Regions from separate parts of the Marinomonas posidonica IVIA-Po-181 genome, predicted to be linked through region 1. Evidence: predicted binding sites of a transcription regulator. Region 1 holds the regulator's gene; the other holds the start of a gene.
What was found. The regulator FNR, encoded in region 1, switches genes on or off when oxygen is low (the NO sensors DNR and NnrR bind a similar motif). The targets are predictions, from matches to a motif close to TTGATNTANATCAA.
Positions count from the first base shown of each region.

Region 1 (10,924 bases):
ACCTCTGAATCCTCAAAGATTAAGGCTGCCGCAATACCAAGGCAACCGGAGCCAGTGCACATGTCCAAGATATTGAATGGGTAATGCATCAACCAGGGGGAAAACTCGGTCTCAAGTAACGATAATATGGGCGACCTTGGGATGAGAGTATCTTTGGTAACGTGAAAAGGTAAGCCCATGAACCAAGCTTCACCTAATAAATAAGGCAAGGGTTCTCGTTGATTGATTCGACGATGAACCAATTTGAGTATGTGTTTTTTTTCATTTTGCGTTAATGTGCAATCCAACATGTCGCGATCAAAGTCCAGTGGCAGTTTGAGTGCCCCCATAACCAACTGGACGGCTTCATCCCAAGCGTTGTCGGTACCATGTCCATAAAATAAATTGGCATTTTGAAAGCGCGTAAAAGTCCATCTAATGAAGTCTTTGATGCTGTGTAAATCGCGAATGGCTGTTTGTTTACGGCTCATTGTCTCTTCTTTGTGGTTGGATCGTTAAATAGCGTGCTTCATTATAACGATTATTTTCGCCTGCCTCTATCATTGTCTTTATCTTGCAGGCTATTTACGGATGAATTGAGAGACCGTAATTGATCTCGAATCTCTTGCCACTGTTGATTCGTTTGATCTGTAAATTGCTTTTCTTTTTGTTGTCGGGACAGTTCATCAGCGTGTGTTTGCTTCAAACTTTGAATGTGAGCGTCTTGTTTGGCGAGATCTAACTCTCGTTGCGCCAGATTGAGTCTTAAAGTTTCATTCGCTAGAAGAGCCTCTTCTAGTTGTGTCTTTAGTTGTTGGTTGTACGACATGACGTCATTTAGGCGTTTTTCTAGGTACTGATTTTCTTGGCTAAGGCGGTTTGTAAGAATTTGATGACTATGATGCTCTTCTTTTAATTCTTGATGTGTTTCTTCTAGTGTCGTAAGGCTCTCACTTAACGATAAATATTCTGAATCAATCGCGGACTGCTTTTGCTTGTGTCCCGCTTCCATATCAAAGGCTTTTTCTTCAATCAGTTGGTTTATCTGCTTAGCGGCTTCTCGCATGAACTGATTTATGGGGGTGGCGAGTCGATCATTCAGATTGCTTTCGATTTGTTTTTCATGGGCATCATAATCCAGCTGCCATTGATTAATCGCATTCAATAGAGTTGTGTTTGAACACTGTCGACCATCTTTATCAAGAAAATACTGAGCGACTCTTGGTATGTTTGGGTATTGATGTTTGTCGATTAACGTCCAGCACGCTTGCAGGATCTCTTGTCTTGAAATGTTCGCTTTTCTGGCCATGGAAAACTCTAAAAAAAATTAAGTAATTTATGTAAATAATTTATTAAATTTATCATTTAATGGAATTTTTTCCTATCTTGATATTCTAAGCACAAAAAAAGCGCCATTAGGCGCTTTTTTTTAAACTCATAAATCTTATTGCCACTGAAACTGGTTCATGGCTTTGACGGCAAATTCCACTCCCAGTTCTTTTGCCAATTCTTTTAAAGGCTCTTCCTTGGGTTCGAACACGACGGGGCTGGCATTTGGGAAGCGAGTTTCAAGCAATTGATTGATACTTGCCAGACCGTCAATTAATCCGATCTTTTCTGCTTGAGTACCTGTAAAGATAATGCCTGAAAAAACATCATCCGTGATGGTTAGTCGATCTTTACGACCTGCTTTAACTGCATCGATAAATTGCTGGTGAGTCTCGTTTAAAACAGACTGCCATTTTAGTGCTGCTTCATCTGTCATAGGGGTAAATGGATCAAGAAAGGCTTTATTTCGACCTGCTGTAAAGACTCGACGTTCTACGCCAATTTTCTCTAACAACTCTGATGCCTCAAAACCGGCGGAAATGACTCCGATAGAACCCACTAAACTGGCTTGATTGGCATAGATTTCCGTTGCTGCAGACGCAATGTAATATCCGCCCGATGCGGCCATGTCTTCGACAACCACTAGAATAGGAATATCAGGATAAACTGCTTGTTTGTTGCGGATTGCATCATAAATAATGCCTGAATGTACTGGGCTGCCACCAGGACTGTTCATTTCGATGATAACGCCCTGCAATTTATTGCTGCGGTAAGCGCTGTCCAATAAAGACACCATTTCGGAAGATTCAATATCGGCCTCGGCACCAATGATACCTTGCATCTCAATAATGGCGACGGTATCCCCTTGTATTTGCATATCGCTCAATTCGGCACGAGTAAACCAAGCGGCGAATATACCAACAAAGATGGCTAGAGTGGTAAATCGGAAGAAGATTTTCCAGCGTCTTGCTCGCCTCTTTTCAACCATGTTTTCAAGCAAGGTTTTCTCTAGCAAAGTCCAAATTTCGTTGTTTGCATCAATGCCCTGTTGTTGTGATTTACTTTCTGCCTTGATGGTAGGTTGATTGTGCTTCGCTGCCTTGTCTTCTTCTTCCGTCCAACTCATGAATTTAAGCCTTAAAGATTTGTTAATGTATTGGCTGAAAGTGTACCATAGCGAAAATTTTCACGATAAGGATTAGCAATGAATTCAGGCTTGACGTTAGAAGAATTGTCATTAGATCAAACTGTTGAATATAGAAAAACGGTGACGCAACAAGATGTTCATGCATTTGCTGAAGTAACGGGAGACACAAACCCTGTGCATTTAGATGCTGATTATGCGGCCACTACCTCTTTTGGACAGCCCATTGCGCATGGCATGCTTACTGCGGGCTTTATCTCAGCAGCCATTGGCACACAATTACCTGGACCGGGTTGCATATATTTGGAGCAAACTCTGAAGTTTCGGTCTCCAGTGTTTATTGGTCAAGAAGTCGTCACAAAAATTACCGTCGCTGATATTAATGAGCGTCGTCGCCGTGTGACATTGAAAACCGTTTGTGAGTGTGAAGGAAAAGCGGTCGTGACAGGTGAAGCAACTATTATGTTGCCAGCGGCTAAATAGAAGAATGAACAGCAAGGTGTTATTTATAAACGTTCGTTCGTGATGACACCTTGCTGTTTTAACTGAGATCAGCGTCTAGCTTAATCCCCACAAAACATACAAGCCAACCACTAGGTACGCCAAACTTATCAATCGAACTAAAAGATTGAAGATTAGATTGATCGCAACACCTTTAACGTAGTCGGTGCTTATTTGCCAACCAGCCAGCACTGAATTGAAAGCCGCTAGAATCAGCACAACACTCGACAAAGCCTTGTACCAAATAGGCGCAAGCAAAGCAGAAAAATCCGCTAGACTAGTTGGTTGATGATCAATAAGTAAAATCACCGTAATGATTGCCCAAAGACAAATTAAGGCATTTGATATACGTTGAAACAACCACTCTTTAGTGCCACTTCTGGCTTTATCTGCTGCACTTATAGCCATACCCAAACTCCCGATAAAATACTTAATACAATGCCAACTGCAATAGCAAGTTTGGAAACGAACATGCCACTTTCTAGTTCTTCAAAGTGTCCAAAGTCTTGGATAATATGTTTTATTGTAGCGACCACATAATAACCTAGTGCTGTCAGAATACCCCAGACAACAAATTGACCAACAACGTGATCAGTCATGAAGTTGTAAACTAAGTTAAAGCTGTCGTCAGACTGCAAAGAGAAGTAACCTGCTGTCAGTGACATGCCCAAGCCAACCCAAATGATGACGGCTGAGATGCGATGCAGGATAGAGGCGATAGCCGTAATCGGCAGGCGAATAGTCTTCAGATCTAGGTTGATCGGTCGAGCTTTGCTCATTATTGAGCTCCTTTATCAATCATTACGCAGTGAGATGATTTAATCTGGTCAAGATTATTAGTCAAGTTAATGCCAATATAGTCATGACATCGAAAAAACGCACACATTCTAATACAAACTGGCGCAGAACAAGAGCGTTAAATTCTTAGTTTAGGCTTAAATCGATCAGAATGGTGAAAATAGATACTGAAAATGGTGCTGCTTTAGATCACAAAATTAGGTTTCGTACGGTGAGGAAATTAAAAAAGGGCCGTGTATGCGGCCCTTTTTTAGGATTTTGGAGAAGATGTCTTTTGGTTGTTAATGATTTAATGACATCACGATCCGCCCTGTAATGTCGCCTTTTTCCATGTCGGAAAAAATGTCATTAATGTCTTCGAGTTGCTTCTCTTCAATAATGGCTTTCACTTTGCCACGTGCAGCGAATTCAAGACACTCTTCTAAGTCTTTTCGAGTACCAACGATGGACCCCACCACACTAACACCATTTAAAACGGTATTAAAAATAGGTAAAGGCATGTCTTCTGGTGGTAGTCCTACCAATACGCATTTTCCTCCTCGTCGGACCACATCGTAACTTTGTCGAAAGCCAGCTTTGCTCACAGCAGTACATACCGTCGCATGAACTCCCCCTGTAAGGTTTAATATTTCATCTACGACATTGTCTGTTTTAAAGTCAAAATACTGCTCAGCACCGAGTTTTGTGGCCAATTGACGTTTAGCGTCACCAGTATCGACTGCAACAACACGTAATCCCATGGCAGCCGCATACTGAACCGCTAAGTGCCCTAACCCACCAATTCCAAAAATTGCGACCCAGTTTCCTGGCTTAGCCTGGGAAACTTTTAAGGCTTTATAAGTGGTCACGCCAGCACAAAACAAAGGGGCAGCGTCCACATAACTTAAACCATCAGGTACTTTAATGACATAATCCGCATGCGCAGCACAGTATTCAGCATAACCACCATCAACAGAATACCCTGCATTTTGTTGAGATAAACAAAGGTTTTCATCTCCTGAAAGACAGTATTCACAATGTCCACAAGCACTGTACAACCAAGGGATGCCGACCCTGTCACCAATATTGAGATGCTGAACATTGGCACCAATTTCAACAATTTCACCGACACCTTCATGTCCTGGGATTAATGGTAGGCTTGGTTTGACCGGCCAATCACCATGACAAGCATGTAAATCCGTATGACATACACCACAAGCATGTATTTTGACTAAGACTTGATGAGAACTTATTTGAGGTTTGGCCACCTCTTCTATTTTCAATATGTTGCCAAATTGGTTTGCGACAGCCGCTTTCATCAACTTCTCCTATTTAATATAGAGTGATTTCGTCGGGGTGATGTTAGTCGATAGCGTGGTGAAGAAAGGCGACATAGGTCAAGTTCAGGGGAATTCTTTATACAAAAAACTGCGTCACATAGTGCAAATACTGGGCAATTTAATAAAAAAGGCTGTGATTTAGCTTTAAGCAGGCCTATATTAATTTCTTAGAGCATGGCTTTGGGTGTGATATGAAAGTGCAGTTACTCGTAATATTAGCGGTTTTGTTATCGTCTTTGTTGACGATATCTCAACGCGCCAATGCAAAAGAAGTGAGTCAATTGCGCTGGATTGAACCCAGTTTAGACCAAAGATTTTGCGAAGCCGCTGTCCCAGATCAGGATTTTGGTTCAGATAAGAGTCTTTTGTTGGTCTACAGCGATTATATTCCGCTGAACAAGGCTCTAATCAACCGATATATCTCACCTATTAAGATATCGTCCAATAATTGCATCAATCAAACTGAACCAAGAGCACCACCCATTTCATAGCGTTTTCAGAATAGTTGTATTAATACTGAATTTTGAAGGAGTTTCGTTATGAAAACACTTACCTATGTTTCAACAAAAGATGTAAATGAATTAACTTGGCCTCACGCGGCAGACAACACTAACTTGTATTCCTCTGCCCTAACAGTGTTTACTGACTTCACTGCAGGTGGACCAAGGGTAATAGAATCAAATGTTCGGGCCGATGAATTAGTGACTTTAATGCGCAAAGAGCATGTACGAATGAAGTTGGTTGTCGATTCAAACAATCATTTTATTGGTGTGATCAGTTTGGAAGACTTGTCTGAAGACGTGTTTATTCGCCAAGTGGCGGATGGTTATCAAAGATCTGAATTACTTGTAGCCGATTTAATGCGCCCAAAAGAAGTGCTTTTGGCTTTGTCCTACAAGTCTTTAAAGAATTCAGATATTGAGTCTCTTTTGTTTAGTCAGCGTAATAATCACTACCAACACTTGCTAGTCATTGACGAAGCAACTAAGGCGATTCGTGGATTGGTTTCATCTAATGATGTGGCTAGAGAATTAAGATTGGACATAGACGTGTCCTTCTCAAGTTTTCAACAGGTCTATAAAATCGCACTAGAAGAGGATAAAAAAGTGGCTCAAAAACTTAGAGTGGCTTAGTTTTTGAGGTTGCTTGCTCTTATATAAGGTGAGGCCTAATCATGATTAGGCCTCTTTCTTTTGAATCCAATAGTAATAGGTATCTTCTTCCTGAATCTGCTTCACTAAAGCGTGACCAAGAAATTGACAAAATTTTGGGATATCTCGAGTCGTTGACGGATCTGTTGCGGTGACTTTTAGTACCTCTTTTGCAGAGATCTCTCTCATTTTGGCGTGCAACATCATTACGGGTTCAGGGCACAATAATCCAGTCGCATCAAGCTCGGCTTGGTGTTCCATGTATATCCTCTATATAGAATTTGAACAATGAAATTAGGATGGCGACAGGATTAGCTTTTTCTGTAGCCATTCAGATGTAACCTGAGCAATCTCCTCGATCACTTCAGCTTGGTCCTTATTGTATTTCTTTAAAACTTTGAAGTCATGATCAGCGCCATTAACCCAATGAATTTCTACATTTTGGGGCAACTTTTGTTGGCTAACCCAATCCAAATTCCCCAATGGGTCTCGAGTTCCCTGAATAATCAAACATGGCTTTTCTAGGTTCTCTAAAAAAGACAAACGGTGCTTTTCTGGCTTTCTAGGTGGATAAAATGGAAAACCATAACACACAATCGCTTTAACCTGATCAAGTTTTGATAACTGGGTCGCAACACGCCCTCCCATTGATTTACCAGCTACCACACACGCCGTTTCATTCAATAGACAGTGTTCATATTCTACTACCAATCTCTTAAATTGAGTCGGCGGTCTTCGTTTGCCAGTGGCCTCTTGTTGTGTCATATAATCAAAGGTAACCGGGGTTACTTTTGTCGATGATGCATTCTGTAGAGACTGTTTAAGCTGAATCAAAAAGTCACTTAGATGCCCTGCTCCAGCACCGTGAGCCACATAAAAAGGTAGTGTCATAAGGTTTTAAATCTGTGGAAAATAAAGCTTATTATAAAGTTTTGTGTTGAGTTGGTCTAAGTTTATTGATCTGTGTCAGGCATCCACATCAAACGAAAGAGTAAACTTTCTATTAGAAATTTTAATAGGAACACATCATGATTTGGGATGACGCTTTAATTGCAAAGTATGACTTGTCCGGCCCTCGTTATACTTCTTACCCTACGGCACCACAATTTGATTCAAGCATCAATAAGATTGCCTTGATTGATCGAATGATGGCGCCATCCGATTTACCACTAAGCTTATATTTTCACATCCCTTTTTGTGCCAATCTTTGTTATTACTGTGCCTGCAATAAAATTGTGACAAAGCAATACCACAAGGCCACAGACTATGTTGAACTTCTTGGTGAGGAAATGCGCCTAAGAAGCCTAATGATGGACAATCAACGTCAGGTAACGCAATTACACTTTGGCGGTGGCACACCGACTTTTCTAAGCCAAGAGAACATTAAAACCTTGTTCGATTACATTCGTCAGCACTTTAATCTGATCAATGATGGCTCCCAAGATTACAGTATTGAAATTGATCCTAGGGAAATTGATCGTGAAAAATTAGCGCTGTTAGTGACGATGGGCATTAATCGGATTAGTTTGGGAATTCAGGACTTTGATGCAAAAGTTCAGCAGTCTATTCATCGTATCCAATCGATCGATCTGGTGACTAATTTGGTGAAGGAGGCTCGTGAACTCGGTATCCAATCCATTAACTTTGATTTAATTTATGGTTTACCATTTCAGTCTGAGACAGCATTTCGTAAAACCCTTGATGAAGTGATTAAACTATCGCCTGAGCGGATCTCTTTATTCAATTATGCTCACTTACCCGAACGTTTTCGGTCGCAAAAGCGCATTCCAGAAGAAAGTTTGCCTATCGCCAGTGAAAAGTTATCTATACTAAAAATGAGCATTCAATATTTGGTTGACGCAGGTTATGAATACATTGGTATGGACCATTTTGCCAAACCTGAGGATTCCCTTGCGCTGGCCCAAAAAACGGGTCATCTTCATCGTAACTTCCAAGGCTATACGACACATGCAGATACGGATCTGGTGGCATTTGGTGTCTCTGGTATCAGTAACCTGCATGGTGTTTATATGCAGAACCATGTAGATTTAACTGATTATAAAGGCAGTATAGAAAAGGGTCAGTTAGCCATTGCGAGAGGCTATATCAGCCATACAGATGACAAAATACGTCATGATGTCATTATGTCCTTAATATCCCAGTTTTCATTACACTTTGACAAGATTGAAAATCAATATAACATTAGATTTTCCGAATATTTCGAAAATGAACTTGAGAAGCTCCAACCTATGCTTAATGATGGCATGTTAGAGTTTATCGGTTCTCAAAAAAAGACAGGGATTCAAGTCACAGGGCGCGGCAGGTTGTTAATACGTGGCATTTGTATGGTTTTTGACAAATACCTTAATGGGACAATCAAATATTCTAAAGTTATCTAGATCAGGATTAGGGAGAATATACATGGCTATCACACACACGCAGCCAAGGTTCAGCAGTAAACTAACGTCTCAATGCCAAAATTGCAGTTTGAGTGCATTGTGTTTGCCCATCGCTTTAGCGGATGAAGACATCAACCGATTAGATCAAATTATTGAGCGAAAGAAACCTCTTAAAAAAGGCGAGTTCTTATTTAGGCAGGGTGATAGTTTTGATTCTTTATACGCCGTTCGCTCAGGCACGCTCAAAACCTATAACATCACCTCATTAGGTGAAGAGCAAATTACTGGATTTTATTGTCCGAGTGAATTGCTTGGTTTGAGTGGGATTGACTCAAGCACCTACCCTGTTTCTGCAAAAGCACTAGAAACAACGACGGTATGTGAAATACCATTTAGTCATTTGGAAGAACTATCTACACAAATCCCCTCACTTAAACATCAAATTTTCAAGATCATGAGTCGTAAGATCTCTGATGATCAGCAAATGATGGTTTTGCTAGGGAAAAAAAATGCAGATGAAAAAGTGGCCTCATTCCTACTTAACTTATCAAATCGCTTTAAACGTCGTGGTTACTCTGCTTCGTCTTTTCGATTGTCCATGTCTCGAGGTGAGATTGGTAATTACCTTGGTCTTGCGGTCGAAACTGTTAGTCGTGTCATCACACGTTTTCAAAAAAATGAATTGATTCATGTGGATGGTAAAGAGATTGAGATTGTTAATTTTGAAGAAATGCAAAAACTCGTTGGCGTGGCCAATGATTGTGATAAAATTGCACACTTTTGATTAATACAGAGGCAATTTTAGAGATGCTCTACGATGATTTTTATGTCAAATCACTCATTCAAACGGTAGAAGACTGGCCAAAGGAAGGTATTAGTTTTCGGGATATCACCCCGATTTTTAGTGACCCAAAAGGAATGAGGATGGTTGTGGATGCATACATTCATCGCTATATTGACTCTGATATCACTCACATTGCTTGCATTGATGCGCGTGGTTTTTTGATTGCGGCCGTTCTAGCGTATGAACTGCAAAAGCCGCTTATTCTAGTGCGTAAGAAAGGAAAATTACCAGGTAAGACAATTTCTCAGAAATACGCATTGGAATACGGCGAAGCGGAACTTGAAATTCAACAAGGCTCTGTGAAAGAAGGCGATCATGTTTTGCTTTTTGATGATCTCATTGCTACTGGTGGTACCTTATTTGCGGCGATAAAGCTCCTTACTCAGCAAGGTGCTGATATTAAAGAAGTCGCTGCCATTATTGATTTACCTGACTTAGGTGGTAGCCAAAAGTTGAGAGACAGTAATGTGCCTGTTTACAGTCTTTGTGCTTTTGACGGCGAATAATAAGTGATTCCATAAATAAAAAAGGTGACCTTATGGTCACCTTTTTTATTACAAGCGTTTAGTCTCTTTTGACATTAAGCTTTGTTAGAAATCAACCGTTGCACCAATAGATACGCCTTTGTTTGTTTCTTTACGAGATCCATTTTCATAGACAATGACAGTATTGCCATACTTCAAATAAGCGCGGGCGTTTCTCATGGTCATATATTCTAAGCGGAAATCATAAGTGTACATATGATTCAAGTTGGTAAAGGAAAGGACTTCTGGTGAATAATAAACAGAACCATAGAGGCTGATTCGATTCGCCTGTTGCAATGTATAGCGGTACCAGCCACCTAGGGTTAAGGCAAGAGAGAGTTCATCATCGTCATTTTCAAGCTCTGCATCTATTGCGTATAAACGCACTCCAATACCTATTTCTAGTGGTCCACCGCCACCTTCTGAATCTTGAACACTTAAGCCAAGATAACCAGTTGAAGTGGATTCATCTTTATCGTGAGATAGACCAGCGCCAATTCCAAAAGAGCCCATATCTAGGTTTACATTACCTTGAACCGTTTCGTTTGTTAAGTTGACTCCAGCCGTAGATGCTCCTGCAATAGTAGAACCCAAAAGGCCAAACGCTAAAAAAACGGTTTTAATATTCAAATTCATTTCTCAAATCCTATAGTGAAATAATGTTCAATCGATCAAAAGCTGATGGGGATTGCTTCAGCTCTTTAAAGTCAAAAAGTTCTGTGTCTGCTAAATGAGAAGGTACAACATTTTGCATCGCAGTGAACATAGTGTCCGTTCTGCCTGGATAGTCTTTTTCCCATTTTTGTAGCATGTCTTTAACTACTTGGCGTTGTAAGTTTTCCTGGGAACCGCATAAGTTACATGGAATGATTGGGTAGTTTTTCAATTCGGAAAAAGCCTCAATATCCTTTTCTTTGCAATATGCGAGAGGACGAA
Region 1 is NC_015559.1:1,860,939-1,871,862, forward strand. It holds gene prmB (50S ribosomal protein L3 N(5)-glutamine methyltransferase) at 1-470, opposite strand, end outside; gene MAR181_RS08750 (hypothetical protein) at 521-1,288, opposite strand; gene sppA (signal peptide peptidase SppA) at 1,424-2,434, opposite strand; gene MAR181_RS08760 (MaoC family dehydratase) at 2,513-2,935, shown strand; gene sdhD (succinate dehydrogenase, hydrophobic membrane anchor protein) at 3,011-3,361, opposite strand; gene sdhC (succinate dehydrogenase, cytochrome b556 subunit) at 3,352-3,732, opposite strand; gene adhP (alcohol dehydrogenase AdhP) at 4,033-5,049, opposite strand; gene MAR181_RS08780 (hypothetical protein) at 5,262-5,561, shown strand; gene MAR181_RS08785 (CBS domain-containing protein) at 5,610-6,203, shown strand; gene tusA (sulfurtransferase TusA) at 6,249-6,482, opposite strand; gene MAR181_RS08795 (alpha/beta family hydrolase) at 6,516-7,112, opposite strand; gene hemN (oxygen-independent coproporphyrinogen III oxidase) at 7,250-8,620, shown strand; gene fnr (fumarate/nitrate reduction transcriptional regulator Fnr) at 8,643-9,404, shown strand; gene MAR181_RS08810 (adenine phosphoribosyltransferase) at 9,428-9,970, shown strand; gene MAR181_RS08815 (YfaZ family outer membrane protein) at 10,055-10,624, opposite strand; gene ttcA (tRNA 2-thiocytidine(32) synthetase TtcA) at 10,635-10,924, opposite strand, start outside.

Region 2 (10,924 bases), 1.1 Mb from region 1:
GGCAAAATGGCGATTTTGTTTCTTTTGCTTGTTCTAATTCCAGGGAAAAATGCAAGTTCAAACCTCGACGATTGAGCAATTCTGTGAGCGGGTCTTGCAAATTTTCTGCTGTTAATTTTTTTGTTAGTTCGGTGTAGCGGTTGAGGAAGAACTGCCCAAAAATGGCACTGAACATAATCGCGAGGATTAACCAAAACCCTCTTAGATAAGAAGTATTATCGGCGTAATACTCTCCTGACACATTGATAATGGAATGATTAAAAATGGTGGCGAAAAGAACGGCGACAATTAAGAACAGACTCATTAAGCGTGATTCAAGTCGTCCCCCTATTAAAGCGCCTACTATAGGGTATAAAGGCAGGAAGAAGGCAACTTGACTGTTAACACCGCCAGATATCGACAGCATAGGTAAAATAATAATCAGAGAAGAAATAAGTGACAGAGAAATGTGCCATTTAGGCCATTTATTAGATCGTACTACGAGATATAAGCTGCTTGTGATTATGATATCAAAGATAGCAATCCAGAAATAATATGGGTGTAACTCTGCCAAGATAGGACGAGCTAACAGCGAAAATACCAAGGTAACCAAGGTCATTTCGATGATTCTTAGGGTCAGTTTGTGGTTTAGCTTCGTTTGGCTTAAGTCTGGCATTGGGAGCTTTAGTCTTGGCTAGTCTCTATTATTTATCTCATCATACCTGACTGAAGGAGCGTGTCTTTAGGTGATTTGTTAACGGATGGAACGGAAAAGCCAAGAGGCCTGATATTGCATGAAATTAGGCTTAAAATCGAATCTTTAGAGGTTTTACGAAGTCTATGTGAGAGTCAATGCTAGAGTGTGGTAGCGTTGTTGGAAATTACGCTCTAAGGAATGAAAATGCTGAAGAAAAAATGGCTAGCCTACATAAGTTTTATCATGTCGACTTTTACCACCTTGTCGGCGTACGGTGAAACCTTAGAAGTGCCTAAATGGTTCGAAATAATGTATGTGGATCAACAGTCTGCAAAGCAGTTTGGTAACGATTTTGAAGTGTCGTTAACACCAGGACAACATCAAATTGTGTTGCGTTTTAATAAAATTTTGCGCACTGGTGGCGATTCGGAAGTGTTTCAATCAGAGCCTATAGTGATGGATGTCGAAGTGGCTCAAGGTGCCTACTTACAGCTCAAAGCGCCTTATATATCATCGGTTCGACAAGCCGAAAAATATGCCGATGAGCCAACTTTTACGCTTCATGATGAAGCCAGTGGTCGTGATGTGAGCTACCAAAAAAGGTTGTTGAAAGAAAAGTCAGGTTTGCAAAATTTGCGTGATTATCTGGTTGAAGTGAAGCAACTTAATAATAGTGCTTACGATGCGAGCAAGGGGCCGGGTGCCGCCCCCGTTCGTATGGAGACGGATCCAGCGTTAGAGATGATGAAATTCTGGTACAACAAATCTGATACCGCGACGCGAAAAGCCATGCGAATTTGGATTGCGGATGATCAATACCAAGCCAATGTGTCAAATATACAGTTGGAAATGATGATGTTGTGGTACAACAAGGCTGACGATGGAACGAAGAAAACCTTTCAGGTTTGGTTGGTGAACGAATAACAAAAGTACCACTTAATCGTGCCAATACAAAGTGCTGTCAACCTGCTGTATTGGCACGTTTGAGTTGTCTAGTGTGATTCGCTTAACCGGTTGGCTCTTGCGGCAATTTTTTGATTAAATTTATCATTTACCCAAAGTGCCAATAGTATGATGCCACCACCAATGGCCAATCGCATAATATCGGCATCACGATTCCAAAAGAGCACATTGACTAAGATTCCGGCCGGAATCAACAGATTGTTGGCGACGGCCAGTGTTCCTATGTTGACTAATGTCGCTCCTTTATTCCAAGCAAAATACCCCAGCCCAGAAGCGACAATGCCAAGATACGTCAAAATGGCCCATTGTAGTGTGGTCGTTGGGAGTTTTTCTGGGTTGCCCATGGCCAAATAACATGGAATCACAACCGCCAGAGCACCGATGAAAAACCAGCCAAAAACGGTTCTTTGAGGCAAATCAGGGCGCTGTTTCTCAATCACACGTTTGTAGCCCACCTGTCCTGCGGCAAAGCAAAGGTTAGCGCCTTGTACAATCAACAGGCCTTTGATGAAGCCATCGTCAACGCCTTGATAACGAATAGCAACGGCCCCCAGAATGGCCAATAAGGCGCTGATGGCAAAACCCACATTAAGTCGACGATCTAGAATGTCATTCAATAGCGTGACATACAAAGGGGTCATAACGGTGAAGAGAAGGACTTCAGGTACGGACAAATAAAGGAACGATTGGTAATAAAAACCATACATGATACCAAGCTGTAATGCCCCGCAAATCATCAGTAATAAGGCAATTTTAGCTTCTATTTGACGTAATTTTAGAAAAGGTAAAAACACCAGAGTGGCTAATGAAACACGCATGAGTACCGAAAACCAAGCGTCGACTTGCCCAGCAAGATAAACACCAATCAAGCTAAAGGAAAAGGCCCACAATAGGGTCACGGCGAGAAGTATTGGCATGAACTTAGATCCCGTTAATGAAGTTGTCGCTAAGTTTACTGGCTTCTATTAAAGAGGGAAAGCTGTTTACTTTTTCAATTATAAAAGTTTACTGATGGTTTTCTGGACAATATCCATGCCGCTAGTCAGTTTTTGTTTGGTTTAATGAAAATTGTCTTATTGTGAATTATTTGTGGCAATAGAGCTTTTTTTGACATAGGAGTTTATTGCTTGTCATGGTCTATCTTTGGTGCCTAGAACCTTGATCTAGATTAATTTTTTCTTTTTTTGAGCGAGTAGTTTAGTGGCTAACACTTTGTTCTATCTAAATACTATGTTCAATAAGAAAGGAGTTGATTATGAAAGCGATCTATCCATTGGTTTTAGCCTCTGTATTGTGTTCTTCGTTTGCTTTGGCGCACGATGCTGGCGACTGGTTTGTGCGTGGTGGTCTGGCGACTGTGATACCAAATGAAAGCAGTGACGACGTGGTGGGCAGCGGTGAATTGGAATTGAATAATGATACCCAAGTGGGGGTGACGCTGACTTACATGTTGTCAGACAAGTTAGGTTTGGAAGTGTTAGCAGCAACGCCATTTACTCATGATGTGTCGACACGTGACCTTGGTAAAGTGGCTGAAGTCTCTCATTTACCACCTTCTTTTATGGCGCAATATTACTTTGGTGAAGCAAACAGTCAGATTCGACCTTATATTGGCGCAGGTTTGAACTACACGATCTTCTTTGACGAAGAGGGTAAAGGTGATTTAGCAGGCACGGATGTGAGTTTAGATAACTCTTTAGGTTTAGCCGCTCAGGTTGGTGTTGATGTCACTTTTGCTGAGAATTGGTTTGCTAACGCTTCAGTTTGGTATATGGACATTAATACCGATGTGGAGACAGCAGTTGGTACAATCGATGCTGACATTGACCCGATTACTTTTATGGCCAGTGTTGGTTACACTTTCTAGTAGTTGAAGTGTCTTAAAAGCCCTTAGCAATATTGCTAAGGGCTTTTATTTTGCCTTTATACTGATCCATAATGTGCGCCAATTTACGGTTTAAGTAGTCAGTAGGTTAGCGGAAAGTCTGGTGTCATTTGGGCAAGTATTTGGGGCTTCTTTGATGACGCAGGAAAGTGCCGATGTTGCTCATGATTTCAACCACATTTAGCATTAAATTCATTGATATTGTGAATCATTTTTTGACCAATGATTAAAAAATCATTCAATTCCTCTTCTGTTAAGCCCGTTTTCAAAGCGTTCAACGCAGCATAGTCCGCCTGCTGAAGTGTTGTAAAAACGGTTTCACCTTGTTCCGTTAAGGTCAGTATTTGGCTGCGTTTATCTTTCGGGTTGGGGTGCCTTTCTATCAGTCCTTGATCAATCACTTCTTTTAATAAACGAGTGATTTGCCCTTTATCTTTGTAGGTAATCTCTGCAATTGAATGAGCTGTACATTCCGCTGTGTCATGGACCGTTTTGAGCATCAGGAAAGATAAAGGCGTCATTTTGAGCTGATGATGCTTCATAGTCTGTTTCATAGATTGTTGAAGGGCATTGATGGTATGGATAAACATCAGTTGCAACTTAGATTCGAGTTGAGACATAAACACTCCAAGATAGTTGACAAAGTCAACATATAGCATAATAATTGACATTATCAACTACTTTTTGTTGGTAAACAACTAGAATTCCCCCGAGAGAATACCTATGTCAAAAATGCTTCAAAAAATTGCTATTATTGCCTGCCTTGTTATGGTCATGGGTGGCACGCTGACTTTCGTGATGACCTGGCGTAATCTGGGTTTTGGCGAAGGTTTCATGATGGCCTGGTTATCATCATTTGCTTTGTGTGTGTTGTGCATTGCACCGATCGGTGGGGTGATTTCGTATTTAGTGCATCATTTGGTGGATGGGGCTTTGCCAAATATATCTAAGCTGAAGCAAGACCTCGTGTTTGGTTTGATTATGGCGCTGATTATGGAATCCATTATGGCCATAGTAACCACATTAAATGTACACGGATTGCTTGCGTTAGAGGCGTTTATCAAACAATGGAGTGCGACACTTCTAACAGCATTGCCAATGGGCATCGTTTTTTCAATTGTGATGTCTTTGGTAATTAAGCGCCGTCTGGCGGCTTTTTGGGCAAAAGTCTAATTGGGCTTAGCGACAGAGTGCAACGGACTTGATCTGAGCGATTACTGGCATCCCAATAGTTAGCCCCAATTGCTGAGCGGAAAAACTGGTAATTCTGGAAACAATAGGGGTGTCATCAACCAAAAGCCTTACTTGGGTCATACTAGGGTTGCTAGTTTCTTGTTGTAGATCATCAATCACAGCAAAGAGACGATTCAGAATACTGGATTGATCCGAATGGGTTAAGCTCAGGCTGACGTCTCTGGCTTGAATTCTCAATCTGACGGTTTCCCCTAGCGCTTCGTCTCCTTGTGCAAAGAAAATCTGCTGATGACCGAGACTCAGAGTCGACAGTTGCCATTCGGCATTTTGCTCGATGACCTTTCCTGAGATCAATACACTGGCATCTTGATGATTGGTAAAAGAAGAATCCAACTGACTAAGCAGATCCGATGCCTTGCCAGCTTCTACCAGTTTCCCTTGTTCTATCACCACAATGTTATTGGCCAATCGACTGACCTCATCTAAGGCATGACTAACGTATAAAATTGGAATGTCTGTGGCTAGGCAGGCTTTTTCAAGGTAAGGCAATATGTCTTGTTTTAGACGATTGTCCAATGCTGATAAAGGCTCATCCATCAATAGCATGCTAGGTTGTGACAACATGGCCCGGGCGATGGCAACTCGCTGTGCTTCCCCGCCAGATATTTGATTCGGGTAACGCTCTAGTAAAGGCCCAAGACTCATAAGTGATAAAATATCTTGATAAACAAAGCGCTGTCTTTTCTGCTTAGCTCGTTTGATGGCGAAGGCCAAATTTTGCTGAACGGTCAAATGAGGGAATAAGCTGGTATCTTGAAATACGAAACCGATCGGCCTTTGGTGTGGTGCTAAAAAGGTTTGATTGTCTTGCCAAATTTGTCCGGCAAATTCCAAATAGCCTTGGATGTTTGATTGGAGACCCGCGATACAGCGTAATAATGTTGTTTTGCCTGAGCCAGAAGGCCCAAACAGGGCAGTAACGCCAGAGGGGGCGAGTTGAATATTCAATTCTAGTGCAAAGTCTGAAGGCGTTGGTTTTGTTTGATTGAACTGTATCTTCAAGCCTTGCTTTATCATGACCAAACTCCTTTTTTATCCTTCTCATGTTTGGTTCTTTGAGTAAGGTAGAGCAAGCATAAGACGATAAAAGCAAAGGCCATCATTAATAAGGATAAGGTGTGTGCCTGCGCGTATTCTAATGCTTCGACATGGTCATAAATTTGCACAGAAATCACTTTCGTTTCACCTGGAATGTTGCCACCAATCATCAATACAACGCCGAACTCTCCGACGGTGTGGGCAAACCCCAATACAGCGGCACTGATAAAACCTGATTTTGACAAAGGCATAACAATGGAAAAAAATCGATCCAATGGCGAAGCACCAAGGGTAGCAGCAGCGTCTAGATGTTTTGACGCAAGGCTGGCAAAGGCGTTTTGTAATGGTTGCATCACAAAAGGTAGGGAGTACAGCATAGATGCGACCACGAGACCAGCAAAGCTAAATGGCAGGGAAGCGATGCCTAAATCGGACAAAATTTTGCCGAGAGTGCTGTTTGGACTTAGAAAGATAAGTAAATAAAAGCCCAGTACGGTCGGTGGTAATACCAACGGCATGGTGATCAAGGCATTGATTGGTGCTTTGAAAATAGATCGTGTCCGTGCCAACCACCAAGCCATAGGTGTGCAAAATATCAGCAAGAGTAACGTCACTAAGCTGGCCAATTTTAAGGTGAGCCAGATGGCAGTTAGGTCGGCTGGGCTGAGGTTCATCATAAGGCGCTAATAAGCTGTGTCATAGCCGAAGGTTTGCAGTTTCGCTTGAGTGTCTGGGCGTAGTAAAAACGCCATGAATTCATGCGCTAAAGCAATCTTGTTTGAATGAGTTAGGATCACGCCAGCTTGAAGAATAGGGTCATGGAAGGTGGCCGGAATGGACACTATGTGAGCTTGTGTATTGTCTTTCAGCGTTTGTGACAAAGCGACTAAACCGTATTCCACATTTCCAGAATGGACAAATTGATAAGTCTGACCAATGTTTTCTCCGGTGATGAGTTTGTTTTCGAGCGATGACCAGATGCCTAAATGCTGCAGGCTTTGTTGTGCAGCTTTACCGTATGGTGCCAATTTAGGGTTCGCTATGGCAAGGTATTTCGTCTTTTTTAATGCCTCAGCGAGTTCGTCTATAATTAGAGAAGAAGGTGCCCACAAAACCAGTTTGCCTTTGGCATAAATGGCTAAGCTGCCTGCTTGTGCTAAGCCCTTATCAAGTAAGACTTGTGGCTTTTGAAGATCGGCAGAAAGAAACACATCGTATGGGGCATGGTGTTGTATTTGTGCGAATAATTTGCCTGATGAGCCAAAGGATATACTTAGGTTGTGCCCTGTTTCTTGTTTGAAATCTTCAGCGATGACCTTGATTGGATGTATAAAATTCGATGCCACAGCGAGTTTGAGAGTCTGTGCTTTGACATTGGACGGCTGGTAGGCAAGTGCTAGGAAAGCAAGCAAGACACAGACGTTGAAAGCAGGGGATCCTCGCTTGATGGTAATAATAGAGTATTTGTTCATCTAACTTAGGAATCCCTGTGGCGTAATTGGCTTAAGGGATCCTTAAGCCAATAGTAAATAGCAATTTCCTTGCTCAATGCCAACAGTGGCCTTTTTCAAATGACTGCCTTGACAAGGGCCTGTGACGCAAGTGCCATCAAGCGGTGAAAAAAGAGCGCCATGATGATGACATTTTAAATAATCCTCATCGGCAACAACCTCTTGCTCTGACCAGTGTAGTGGCTTGTTTTGATGTGGACAGCGATTCTCATAGGCCACGATCTCGCCTTTTTGGCGGGTGACTAAAAAATCGTAATCTTCAATTTTTAGTGTGAGCGCTTTTCCTTCAGGTAGGTCTTGCGCATTAGGTATTAGATGCTTCTGAAACACGTGATGACCGTACTATTTTTATAATGATTAGAATGACTAAAATAAACGGAAGCTGGGCTTCAATTTATCACCAACTGAAACAAAATACGCGGGATAATGCTATCTCGATTAATTTTCCGCATAGGAAGACTCTAATTCGGTAAGTTAATTGAGTCAATATGCAAGAATTGAGTTAGTTTATTTTCCAGCGTTGCTTGCTCAAGCTTTGCTCCCTATACTTGCCTCCCATGGCCAAGAACACTTCAAAAAAACCAATACGTAAGTCATCGACGAAACGTAAAAAAACGACACAGCTTTCCACACTAAAGAGCTTTTTTCGAGCGGCGTTTAAATGGGGATGTCTATTGGCACTGGTTGCCAGTGTACCTTTTTCAATCTGGGTTTGGTGGCTGAATGGGCAAGTTGTTAGTCGCTTTGAAGGGCAGAAATGGCAAGTCCCATCAGAAGTTTACAGTGCGCCGATTATTCTCAAGAGTGGTGCACCTTGGAAAAAGGCCGATCTGGAACGCCTTTTAGAAGAAACGGGTTATCGATTTGGGCGCAACAGCCAAAAGGTAGGATGGGCGGCTCGAAGTCGTACCAAACTCAGCGCTCATTTACGTTCGTATGTTGACCACCTTGGTTTCCATGAAAGCCAACGCCGAATTTTTTCTTTTTACCGTGGTGTATTGCAAATTAATGCACTGAATGGTGACGCCATAGACGAAGCTCGTATTGAGCCACAGCGGATTGGTTTTTTGTATGGTGGTAATACTGAAAGCCGTCAGATTCTAACCTATGACCAGATTCCTCAACCTTTATTGGATATTTTAGTGGCGGTAGAAGATAAAGACTTTTATCACCACTGGGGCATTTCTTTAACAGGGATCGCTCGAGCATTGGTGGTCAATCTAGCCCATGGTGCACGACGACAAGGCGGCTCCACCCTGACTCAGCAACTCGTCAAAAACATGTATTTGAGCTCGGAGCGGACCTATACTCGTAAGCTCACAGAAGTCATTATGAGTTTGTTGTTAGAATTCCATTATTCTAAGCAAGACATCATTACAGCCTACATGAATGAAGTGTATTTAGCGCAAGTTGGTAATAGTGCTTTGCATGGCTTCGCGGCGGCGAGTCAGCACTTTTTTGGTCGACCACTAAATGAATTAAACATTGATGAATTTGCTTTACTAGTGGGTATGGTGAAAGGACCCTCTTTGTATAATCCTCAGCGCTCTCCTGAGCGAGCAAAAACTCGACGTAATGTGGTGCTGACGGTATTAAATCATCAAGGAAGGCTGTCACAAGGTGATTATCAGAGTCTGATTAAACAGCCAATTCGGTTGGCCGATAAAAAGCGTGAACGCACTGTTTACGGCGATTATTTAGATTTAGTTGCCATGCAGTTGTCACGAGATTTTGATGAAAATACCTTGGCAAGTGAAAATTTAAAAATTTATACCGGTGTCGACATTCGAGCACAACGAGCAGCAAGCCAAGCTATGCAACGTCAAGTTGCGAATCTTGAACGAGGTGATCGTCATTTGCTGGGGTTGCAAGGGGCAATGGTGGTTACAGATCGTGTTTCTGGGCAAGTTCGAGCGATCGTCGGTTCGAGTGATCAATATTATACAGGTTTCAATCGTGCACTTGGCGCTGTTCGTCCAATCGGTTCTCTGGTTAAACCGCCGTTATATTTATCGGCATTGGCCACGGGGCGTTATACCTGGTGGACAAAGGTTGAAGATGAGCGCTTACGTTTCAAGGTTGGTAGCGATATTTGGGCGCCTGAAAACTACGATCGACGGGTACATGGCGAAGTGCACTTGTATGAAGCTATGGCCAAATCTTATAACCTAGCAACGATATCTTTAGCGAATCAAATTGGCTTTGACCGAGTTGGTGATGCCTTACGGCAGTTGGGTGTTAAACGTCCCTTTACCATGCATCCAGCTATGGCGTTGGGTGCTCTTGAATTGTCACCGTTTGAGGTGTCACGACTATACCAACCAATTGCATCGCAAGGGCAAAGTAGTGAACTGGGGGTTGTTTTAGCGGTGATGGATCAAAATAACCGCTTAATTAAGCGCTTTAATCGACAAACCCATGTGCCCTTTACTGATGCCGTATTAGCCGTCACCTTAGATGGTATGACCAAAACACCTGAAATCGGGACAGCTCGAGCGGCGAAAGCGGCGCTACCGAATTTAACCTTTGCCGCGAAAACCGGCACTACAAATCAACAAAAGGACAGTTGGTATATCGGTATTACAGGGGATTACTCGACCACAGTTTGGCTGGGCGATGATGACAATGTCCCCCTTAGCATTACTGGCAGTAGTGGGGCGCAGAAAGTTTGGATTGATTTTACGAGCCATGTGAACTCGACATCACTTCCTAGTCGTTTGCCTTCTGGTGCGGGTCGTTTTCAGGTATTGAATGACTCGTTTGAAAAGGCTGCAGATCGGTGTGATGACAAAGTGTCGCTAGCGTTTGTGCTTGGTACTGAGCCGAAAAAATCAACTTCCTGCTTTTGGCCTTTTTGATAAATAAGTCTAAACCTATACCATCACTCTTGTTTTTTATTTGCCATAATCATAGAGTAAGCTATTGTTGTGTATGTGTTTTTATCATTTTTTGGGAAAAAGCTTGCTAAATAATCCTATTAAGGCTGGCGTAAAGTGATGTCGCGCGCCGTTTCATATTATTTATTCAGCCTCGTGCTGATCGTATTTTCGCAGGTCAGTGTGGCGGCAGGACCAAGTTTGGCTTCCTGTGATGAACTCACTGCAACGGGAAACTCAGAATACCCTCCTTTTTTATGGCGTGATAAACAGAATTCAATGCAATTACAGGGTGCTAATCGAATTATCATGGATGAGTTAAGTCATCGTATTGGTGTGCCGATTCGGTTACAGCATGTTGGTCCTTGGTCTAGAGCGCAAAGTGAGGTCAAAGCTGGTCGCATAGACCTTATGGCTGGAGCGTTTTACACCAATAACCGAGCGGATTACATGGATTATTTTACGCCTGTGATCTTGTATACCCAGAGTGTGGTTTGGCAGCGTAAGGCGACTCCCTTTCCTTTTCAGCGAAAAGAGGATTTGCAAGGTCATTGGGGCGTTACTGTGATTAATAACAGCTTTGGTGAACAATTTGATCGTTACGCAAAAGACAATCTTAATATTTTAACGGTGGCCAGTTTAGCGCAAGCTTTAAAAATGTTGGCCACGAATCGTGTCGATTATGTACTTTACGAGAAAAGCCCTGCTCAAGCCTACGCTG
Region 2 is NC_015559.1:2,949,112-2,960,035, reverse strand. It holds gene MAR181_RS13630 (GGDEF domain-containing protein) at 1-655, opposite strand, end outside; gene MAR181_RS13625 (YccT family protein) at 881-1,600, shown strand; gene MAR181_RS13620 (carboxylate/amino acid/amine transporter) at 1,669-2,556, opposite strand; gene MAR181_RS13615 (OmpW family outer membrane protein) at 2,895-3,506, shown strand; gene MAR181_RS13610 (MarR family winged helix-turn-helix transcriptional regulator) at 3,695-4,144, opposite strand; gene MAR181_RS13605 (DUF2798 domain-containing protein) at 4,248-4,697, shown strand; gene modC (molybdenum ABC transporter ATP-binding protein) at 4,704-5,795, opposite strand; gene modB (molybdate ABC transporter permease subunit) at 5,792-6,493, opposite strand; gene modA (molybdate ABC transporter substrate-binding protein) at 6,500-7,288, opposite strand; gene MAR181_RS13585 (Rieske (2Fe-2S) protein) at 7,331-7,657, opposite strand; gene MAR181_RS13580 (transglycosylase domain-containing protein) at 8,002-10,185, shown strand; gene MAR181_RS13575 (substrate-binding periplasmic protein) at 10,324-10,924, shown strand, end outside.
Region 2: MAR181_RS13615 (OmpW family outer membrane protein) is a predicted target of FNR. The motif match lies at 2,798-2,811, and genes of this name have one in related genera.